Regions from separate parts of the Stenotrophomonas sp. YJH_SMC_48-3 genome, predicted to be linked through region 1. Evidence: riboswitches for the same ligand, from Rfam matches in the RefSeq annotation. Region 1 holds a riboswitch; the other holds the start of a gene.
What was found. A riboswitch is a leader RNA that binds a small molecule or an ion and turns the genes downstream of it on or off. The one in region 1 is predicted to bind glycine.
Positions count from the first base shown of each region.

Region 1 (3,870 bases):
CACATCCTCGGCAACCAGCGCAATGTGGAAGTCCGCCTCGGCGAAGTGGTGGCCATCGACAAGCAGGCCCGGCAGATCCGCATGGCCGATGGCAGCGCGCTGGACTACGACAGCCTGCTGCTGGCCACCGGCGCCACCCACGCCTACTTCGGCAATGACCAGTGGGCCGATGATGCGCCCGGCCTGAAGACGCTGGACGATGCCATCGCGCTGCGCCGCAAGCTGCTGCTGGCGTTCGAGCGTGCCGAGGCCGAACCGGACCCGGCAAAGAAGGCGGCGTGGCTGAGTTTCGCCGTCGTCGGTGGTGGTCCCACTGGCGTCGAACTGGCCGGCACGCTGGCCGAGATCGCGCGCCACACGCTGCGCAACGAGTTCCGCCACATTGATCCGGCAAGTGCGAAAGTGCGGCTGATCGAGGCCGGGCCGCGCGTGCTGTCCTCGTTCCCGGAAGTGCTTTCGCTGAAGGCGCGTCGGCAGCTGGAGAAGCTGGGCGTGGAAGTGCTGACCGGTACCCCGGTGAGCGACATCGGCAGCCAGGGCTTCACGCTCGGTGACCAGTTCGTGCCGGCACGCACCGTGGTCTGGGCCGCCGGCGTGGCCGCTTCACCGCTGGCGCGCACGCTGGACGTGCCGCTGGACCGCGCGGGCCGCGTGCCGGTGCAACCGGACCTGACCCTGCCCGATCACCCAGAGCTGTTCGTGGCCGGCGACCTGGCCGCACTGAGCCAGGCCGACGGCAAGCCGGTACCCGGTGTGGCGCCCGCGGCCAAGCAGATGGGCAAGTACGTGGCCGAGGTCATCCGCGCGCGCCTGCACGGCAAGCCCGAACCCGGTCCGTTCAAGTACGCGGACTACGGCAACCTCGCCACCATCGGCCGCATGGCCGCGATCGTGCACCTGGGCCGACTGCAGCTGTCGGGCGTGCTGGCGTGGTGGTTCTGGCTGGCCGCGCACGTGTTCTTCCTGATCGGCTTCCGCAACCGCATCGTGGTGCTGCTGAACTGGGCGGTCGCGTATTGGAGCTACCAGCGCAGTGCGCGAATCATCTTCGGTGATGACCGCGACGACCGGCAGCCGAAGCGGTAGGGCTGCACGCAGCGGGGTCGGATCCCTTTCCGCAGGAAAGGATTCTGACCCCGTCAACACCCTCCACGCATGGCGTCGGATCTACCGGTTCATCGGGCCACCGGACACCCACCGTTTCGACCCGGTCCGACAGAGGTCCTCCTTCCTCGCGGTGTCGGCAATCTGCGCGGTACTCCAATGCCGGGTGATCCAGATCGTCAATGCGGTACTACTGAGATGCCAGCGCGGCATGCCGCGCTGCGGTTGCCGCCACGGGTGGCGCCGGGCAATCCAGAAGGCCTCACGCTCAACTTCAGGCACCTTCTTCATCACGTCCTTGTCGAAGAACTGGGCGGTGAAGCGCCAGGGGTTCATCGCGTGGTATCCCGCCCGTGGCTCACTGCTGCACGCAGCCACACCACTGGGCACACGGCCGGCCGGCTTCGGCCGACCGCCTGCCAATGCCAGCCCGAGCAGGTACAGCAGGCCAGGCAACAGCGCGATGCCGGCGACCAGCACGACGATGGAGATCCATGCTTTGCCGGCGGCGCGCATCGTTCACGGCGCCTTCGGTTTCGGGTACCACAGCGACGACAATGACCGACAGTCGTGCTGAAAAGCAAAGGTGGACATCCGGGTCTCCAGCGCTTGGCGCGGAGCGATCATCGCATGGCCCGGCAGCCCATCCACGCATGGCGTGAATCTACAGAACCCGGAGCCGAGCGTGGGCTCGGCTCTACAGAAGCGCAGGATCCGGGGCCTGCAGCCAGGCCAGCTTGCGTTCGCGCGGCTGCTGCTTGAGCTGCCATTCGGCCCGTGACGCGGCGGCCCGGTCCGGGTACTCGCGCACGGCCAGCACGCGCAGCGGTGGCCGCGCCCGGGTGTAGCGCGCGCCCTTGCCGGCCTGGTGGGCGGCGAAACGCGCGTCCACGTCGGTGCTGATGCCAGCGTAATAGCTGCCGTCGCGGCATTCGAGCAGGTACAGGAACCAGGGGCGGAGGGACGGAGTCATGCCCGGATTATGCCGTGCTGCACTGCAGCGGATATACTGGCGCCCGAATGCAGGAGAGAGGCGCCGCGCTGGCGCCCGCCGAAGGCGCAGGCTCCCATGATCGCTCAGGCCGGTGGGCTGGAATCCCACCAACCATGCATTCGACTCGCCGAGCTGGAGAGAGGTCACCGGGCACGCCTGGGACGATCCGCCGAAGGGGCACGCGGCCCATGCCGCTGAACTCTCAGGCAAAAGGACAGCGGGAGCGGCACCGGTCATCGTCATCCCGTCATTGCGCAGGCAGTGGCGGTAGTCGCGCATGGCCGGCCCCACCGCGCCCGGAGCCTGTCCCATGCTGCTGTCCGTCATCTACCTGATCGCCATTTCCGCCGAAGCCATGACCGGCGCACTGTCCGCCGGCCGCCGCCGCATGGACCTGTTCGGCGTGGTCATGATCGCCTGCGTCACTGCCCTCGGTGGTGGTTCACTGCGCGACATCCTTCTTGGCCACTATCCGCTGGGCTGGGTCAAACATCCCGAGTACCTCGGCTTCACCGTGTGCGCGGCACTGATCGCCACCTGGGTCGCACGCTGGATGCACCACTTCCGCCGCACCTTCCTGGTGCTCGACGGCCTGGGCCTGATCGCCTTCACCCTGATCGGCTGCTCTATCGCGCGCGAGGCCGGCCATGCCATGCCCATCGTGCTGATCGCCGGCATGCTGACCGGCGCGTTCGGCGGCGTGCTGCGCGACATCCTCTGCAACGAGGTACCACTCATCTTCCAGAAGGAGCTGTACGCGATCATCGCGCTGCTGACCGGCGCGGCCTACCTGTTGCTGCTGCACTGGGGCGTGGCCGATGCCACCGCAATCCTGTGCTGCCTCGGCGGCGGCTTCGCGCTGCGCCTGCTGGCGATCCACTACCGCTGGGAAATGCCGAAGTTCGTGTACCACGACGAAGTGCATTGAAGTTCGCGTTCTCCACGTCGCCCAGCGCTTGTTGCCGTGTTGCGTTGGGACGCTGTCTCCAGCGCCGCGGCGCCCATCTGGTCCCTCAGTGGCGGACCACGAATCCCCCCGAGCGCCCACTGGACGGCGCCCGCAGCTCTTCATCGAATGCATCCTTGATCGCGTTGATCGCCGCGCCGCGGTCCATCCCGCCACTCACGACCAGAGCATCTGCGACATGCTGGGCGACGTCTGCCAGGATGCGTCCCCACGCATGCTCCTCTCGAATGCCAGGACGATCGCCATACAGGCCAACGTTCAGCGAAGCATGCAATCCCCGTTCGGCAATCCACACGCGGATCATCTCGATGGAATCCTCATCGCGCTGTGCGGCTTCTGGAATGATCAGTTCTTTCATGGCTGCGGCCACCAAACAGGAAGTGGCATTGTGACGTGACCTGGAGCGTACGTGGAGCGGATCTTCTACAAAGCCCCGCGCTTCGCGGGCTCGACGCTACATGAAGGCCCCATCCATCGTTCTCACCACCCCGGCGATGTACCTGGCGCTGTCGCTCATGCGCAGCGCCAGGCGCATCGCCGGTGCAGATGGGCCGGTCTCCAACTCCGACCGGCCCTGATCGCGGCCGCACCCCCGCAGGCGCTGGCCGCCATCCACACACGTGCCGCACTCAGGCGGCTTCCATCAGGCGGCTTCGGACACCTTCACTTCACGGCGGGCGCGCACGGCCGCGGCCAGCCGCTCCAGCACCGTCACGGTGGTGTCCCAGTCGATGCAGCCATCGGTGATGCTCTGCCCATAGACCAGCGGTTGGCCTTCCACCAGTTCCTGGCGGCCACCGACCAG
Region 1 is NZ_JCAFSQ010000001.1:411,863-415,732, reverse strand. Features, by position in the region: gene AC5P65_RS01915 (NAD(P)/FAD-dependent oxidoreductase) at 1-1,086, shown strand, start outside; gene AC5P65_RS01910 (hypothetical protein) at 1,168-1,620, opposite strand; gene AC5P65_RS01905 (GIY-YIG nuclease family protein) at 1,802-2,077, opposite strand; glycine riboswitch at 2,118-2,207, shown strand; glycine riboswitch at 2,221-2,326, shown strand; gene AC5P65_RS01900 (trimeric intracellular cation channel family protein) at 2,409-3,026, shown strand; gene AC5P65_RS01895 (DUF5076 domain-containing protein) at 3,112-3,423, opposite strand; gene AC5P65_RS01890 (3-deoxy-7-phosphoheptulonate synthase) at 3,709-3,870, opposite strand, start outside.

Region 2 (3,870 bases), on a different contig from region 1:
CTGATCATCAGCTGCACGAAGGCCTGCAGCGACGAGGCCAGGCCGCGCTGGTGCGGATACATGTCCAGCACCGCCAGCGCCAGGATCGGGAAGATCAGCGCCATGCCCATGCCGCCCAGGAAGATCGGCAGCACTGCCCACGGCAACACGAACTGCGGCGACAGCGCCACGTAGCCGACATTCAGCAGCGCCGACAGCGCGCACAGGCTGAAACCGATGGCGACCTGGCGGGTGGGCGTGGTGTGCCCGGCCATGCGCCCGGACAGGAACGAGCCGGTGGTCATGCCGCCGATGGTGGGGATGAACAACCAGGCGAAACCGCCCTCGCCCAGGTGCAGGTGCTGCATCACGAACACCGGCGCCGACGAGATGTACAGGAAGATGCCACCGAAGCCGATGCTGCCGGCCAGCGCCAGGCGCAGGAAGCGCGGGTTGAAACCGATGCGCACGTAATCGCGCATCAACGCGTGCGGCGACAACGGCACGCGCGCTTCGACCGGATGGGTCTCCGGCAGGTAGCGTGCAGTGGCTGCCAGCAGGACCAGCGCGAACACCACCAGGAACCAGAAAATCAGCGGCCAGCCGGCGCCACTGAGCAGGATCCAGCCACCGATGATCGGCGCGATGGCCGGGGCGATGCCGAACAGCATCGACACCTGGCTCATCAGGCGCTGCGCGTCGTGGCCATGGTAGAGATCGCGGATCACCGCGCGGCCGACGATCATGCCGACACCCGCCGACAGGCCCTGCAGCGCGCGGAACGCCAGCAGCGTGGCCAGATCGGTGGACAGCGCACAGCCGACCGAGGCGCCGACGAACACCACCAGGCCACCGAGGATCACCCGCTTGCGCCCCCACGCATCGGACAGCGGGCCATGCGCCAGGCTCATCAGGCCATAGAACAGCAGGTACACGCTGATGGTCTGCTGCACCGCCACCTCGTCCACCGACAGGCGCTGCGCCAGCTGCGGGAACGCGGGGAAGATGGTATCGATCGAGAACGGGCCGAACATGGCCAGGCCGGCAAGCAGCAGGGCCATGCGGCGGGTGGAGGGAGCAACGGCGGCGGTCATGAAGGAAGCGTCCGGCAGGGCCATGCGCGGCACGCACGGCGGGCGCCGGTCCCGCTGCAACGGGGACGGCGCCAGATGAATTCGGGTATCCGCCCATCATAGGTGGGGATTGCGCCCGATGCCATGCAGCGGTGCACAAAACGCACGGCCGGGCCATCGGCCATTCAGCCGCGGGCCCGCGCCGGGGCGCGGCCAGCGGGCCCGCAACGGGCTATAATCGGCGGGCAACACGGTGGGAGAAGCGGAACACCGCTGCCGAAGGCGCAACGCCCGTAATCGCTCAGGCCCGATACCACCCGTAACAGAACTCTGGAGAGACCGGTTCGATCCGGCGCCGAAGGGGCACGAAGCCGCGGTTTTCCGCGCTTCCAAACTCTCAGGCAAAAGGACAGAGGGGCGCCCCGCAGACCGCCGACCGGCGGCTTGTGCCCGTGCGTGTGCCCTTTCCTGACGGATCCTTCGCCATGTCCCAGAACACCCCTTCCCTGCGTGAGCTCGAGCACCACAATGCGTTCGTCGAGCGCCACATCGGCCCCAACGATGCCGAGATCGCGCAGATGCTCGACGTCGTCGGCCACGCGTCGCTGGATGCGATGACCGATGCCATCGTGCCGGCCAAGATCAAGTCGCCGGCGCCGCTGGCGCTGCCGGAGTCGATGACCGAAGTGCAGGCACTGGCGAAGATCCGTGCGATCGCCGACAAGAACACCGTGCTGCGCAGCTTCATCGGCCAGGGTTACTACGGTACCCACACGCCGAACGTGATCCTGCGCAACATCCTGGAAAACCCGGCGTGGTACACCGCCTACACCCCGTACCAGGCGGAAATCTCGCAGGGCCGCATGGAAGCGCTGATCAACTTCCAGACCCTGTGCGCCGACCTGACCGGCATGGAGATCGCCAACGCCTCGCTGCTGGACGAAGCCACCGCCGCCGCCGAAGCGATGACCCTGGCCAAGCGTTCGGCCAAGTCGAAGTCGGACACCTTCTTCGTGCACGATGCCGTGCACCCGCAGACCCTGGAACTGCTGCGCACCCGCGCCGAGCCCATGGGCATCGTGCTGCGCGTCGGCACCCCGGCCGAGGCACTGGAAGCAGAAGCCTTCGGCCTGCTGCTGCAGTACCCGGACACCTTCGGCCAGGTCGGCGACTACAAAGCGCTGGTCGATGCCGTGCACGCACGCGGCGGCCTGGTGGCCGTGGCCACCGACCTGCTGGCCCTGACCCTGCTGGCTGCCCCGGGCGAATGGGGCGCGGACATCGTGGTCGGCAACAGCCAGCGTTTCGGCGTGCCGTTCGGCTTCGGTGGCCCGCACGCCGCCTTCATGGCCTGCCGTGACGCCTACAAGCGCTCGATGCCGGGCCGCCTGATCGGCGTTTCGGTCGATGCCCAGGGCAATCCGGCATACCGACTGACCCTGCAGACCCGCGAGCAGCACATCCGCCGCGAGAAGGCCACCTCCAACATCTGTACCGCACAGGTGCTGCTGGCAGTGATGGCCTCGATGTATGCGGTCTACCATGGCCCGGAAGGCCTGACCCGCATCGCCCGCCGCACCCACCGCCTGGCCGCCATCCTGGCAGCGGCACTGCGCAACGCCGGCGTACAGGTCGGTGGCGACTTCTTCGACACCCTGCACGTCACCGGCGTGCACGCCGATGAGATCCACGCCAAGGCACGCGCCGCAGGTTACAACCTGCGCGCGATCGACAGCGACTCGGTCGGCATCAGCCTGGACGAGACCGCCACCCGCGCCGACGTGGTCGCGCTGGCCGCCGTGTTCGGCGCGCAGGCCGACATCGATGCGCTGGACGCAAGCACCGCCGACGCGCTGCCGGCCGGCCTGCTGCGCCAGTCTGCGTTCCTGACCCATCCGGTGTTCAACACCCACCACAGCGAGCACGAACTGCTGCGCTACCTGCGTTCGCTGGCCGACAAGGACCTGGCGATGGACCGCACGATGATCCCGCTGGGTTCGTGCACCATGAAGCTCAACGCCACCGCCGAGATGATCCCGGTGACCTGGCCGGAGTTCTCGCAGATCCATCCGCTGGTGCCGGCCGACCAGGCGCTGGGCTACAAGGAACTGATCGACACGCTGGAAGCGATGCTGGTCGAATGCACCGGCTACGACGCGGTCAGCCTGCAGCCGAACTCCGGCGCGCAGGGTGAGTACGCCGGCCTGCTGGCGATCCGTGCCTACCACCGCTCGCGCGGCGAGGGCCATCGCGACATCTGCCTGATCCCGGATTCGGCGCACGGCACCAACCCGGCCTCGGCGCAGATGTGCGGCATGAAGGTGGTGGTCACCAAGACCGATGCCAACGGCAATGTCGATGTGGAAGACATCCGCCTCAACGCCGAGAAGTACAGCGACCGCCTGGCCGCGATCATGATGACCTACCCGTCCACGCACGGCGTGTTCGAGGAAGAGGTGGTCGAGATCTGCGAGATCATCCACAAGCACGGCGGCCAGGTGTACACCGACGGCGCCAACATGAACGCCCTGGTCGGCGTGGCCAAGCCCGGCAAGTGGGGTTCGGACGTTTCGCACCTGAACCTGCACAAGACCTTCTGCATTCCGCACGGCGGTGGCGGCCCGGGCGTTGGCCCGTGCGCGGTCAAGGAACACCTGGCCCCGTTCCTGCCGGGCAAGCTGGGTGACAACGGCCCGGTCGGCATGGTCAGCGCCGCCAGCTTCGGCAGCGCCTCGATCCTGCCGATCAGCTGGATGTACATCGCGATGATGGGCCGCGAAGGCCTGCGCAAGGCCACCCAGGTCGCGCAGCTCAACGC
Region 2 is NZ_JCAFSQ010000003.1:110,219-114,088, reverse strand. Features, by position in the region: gene AC5P65_RS05590 (multidrug effflux MFS transporter) at 1-1,073, opposite strand, end outside; glycine riboswitch at 1,373-1,475, shown strand; gene gcvP (aminomethyl-transferring glycine dehydrogenase) at 1,538-3,870, shown strand, end outside.
Region 2: linked by a shared signal. The riboswitch ahead of gcvP (aminomethyl-transferring glycine dehydrogenase) and the one ahead of AC5P65_RS01900 (trimeric intracellular cation channel family protein) in region 1 are both predicted to bind glycine.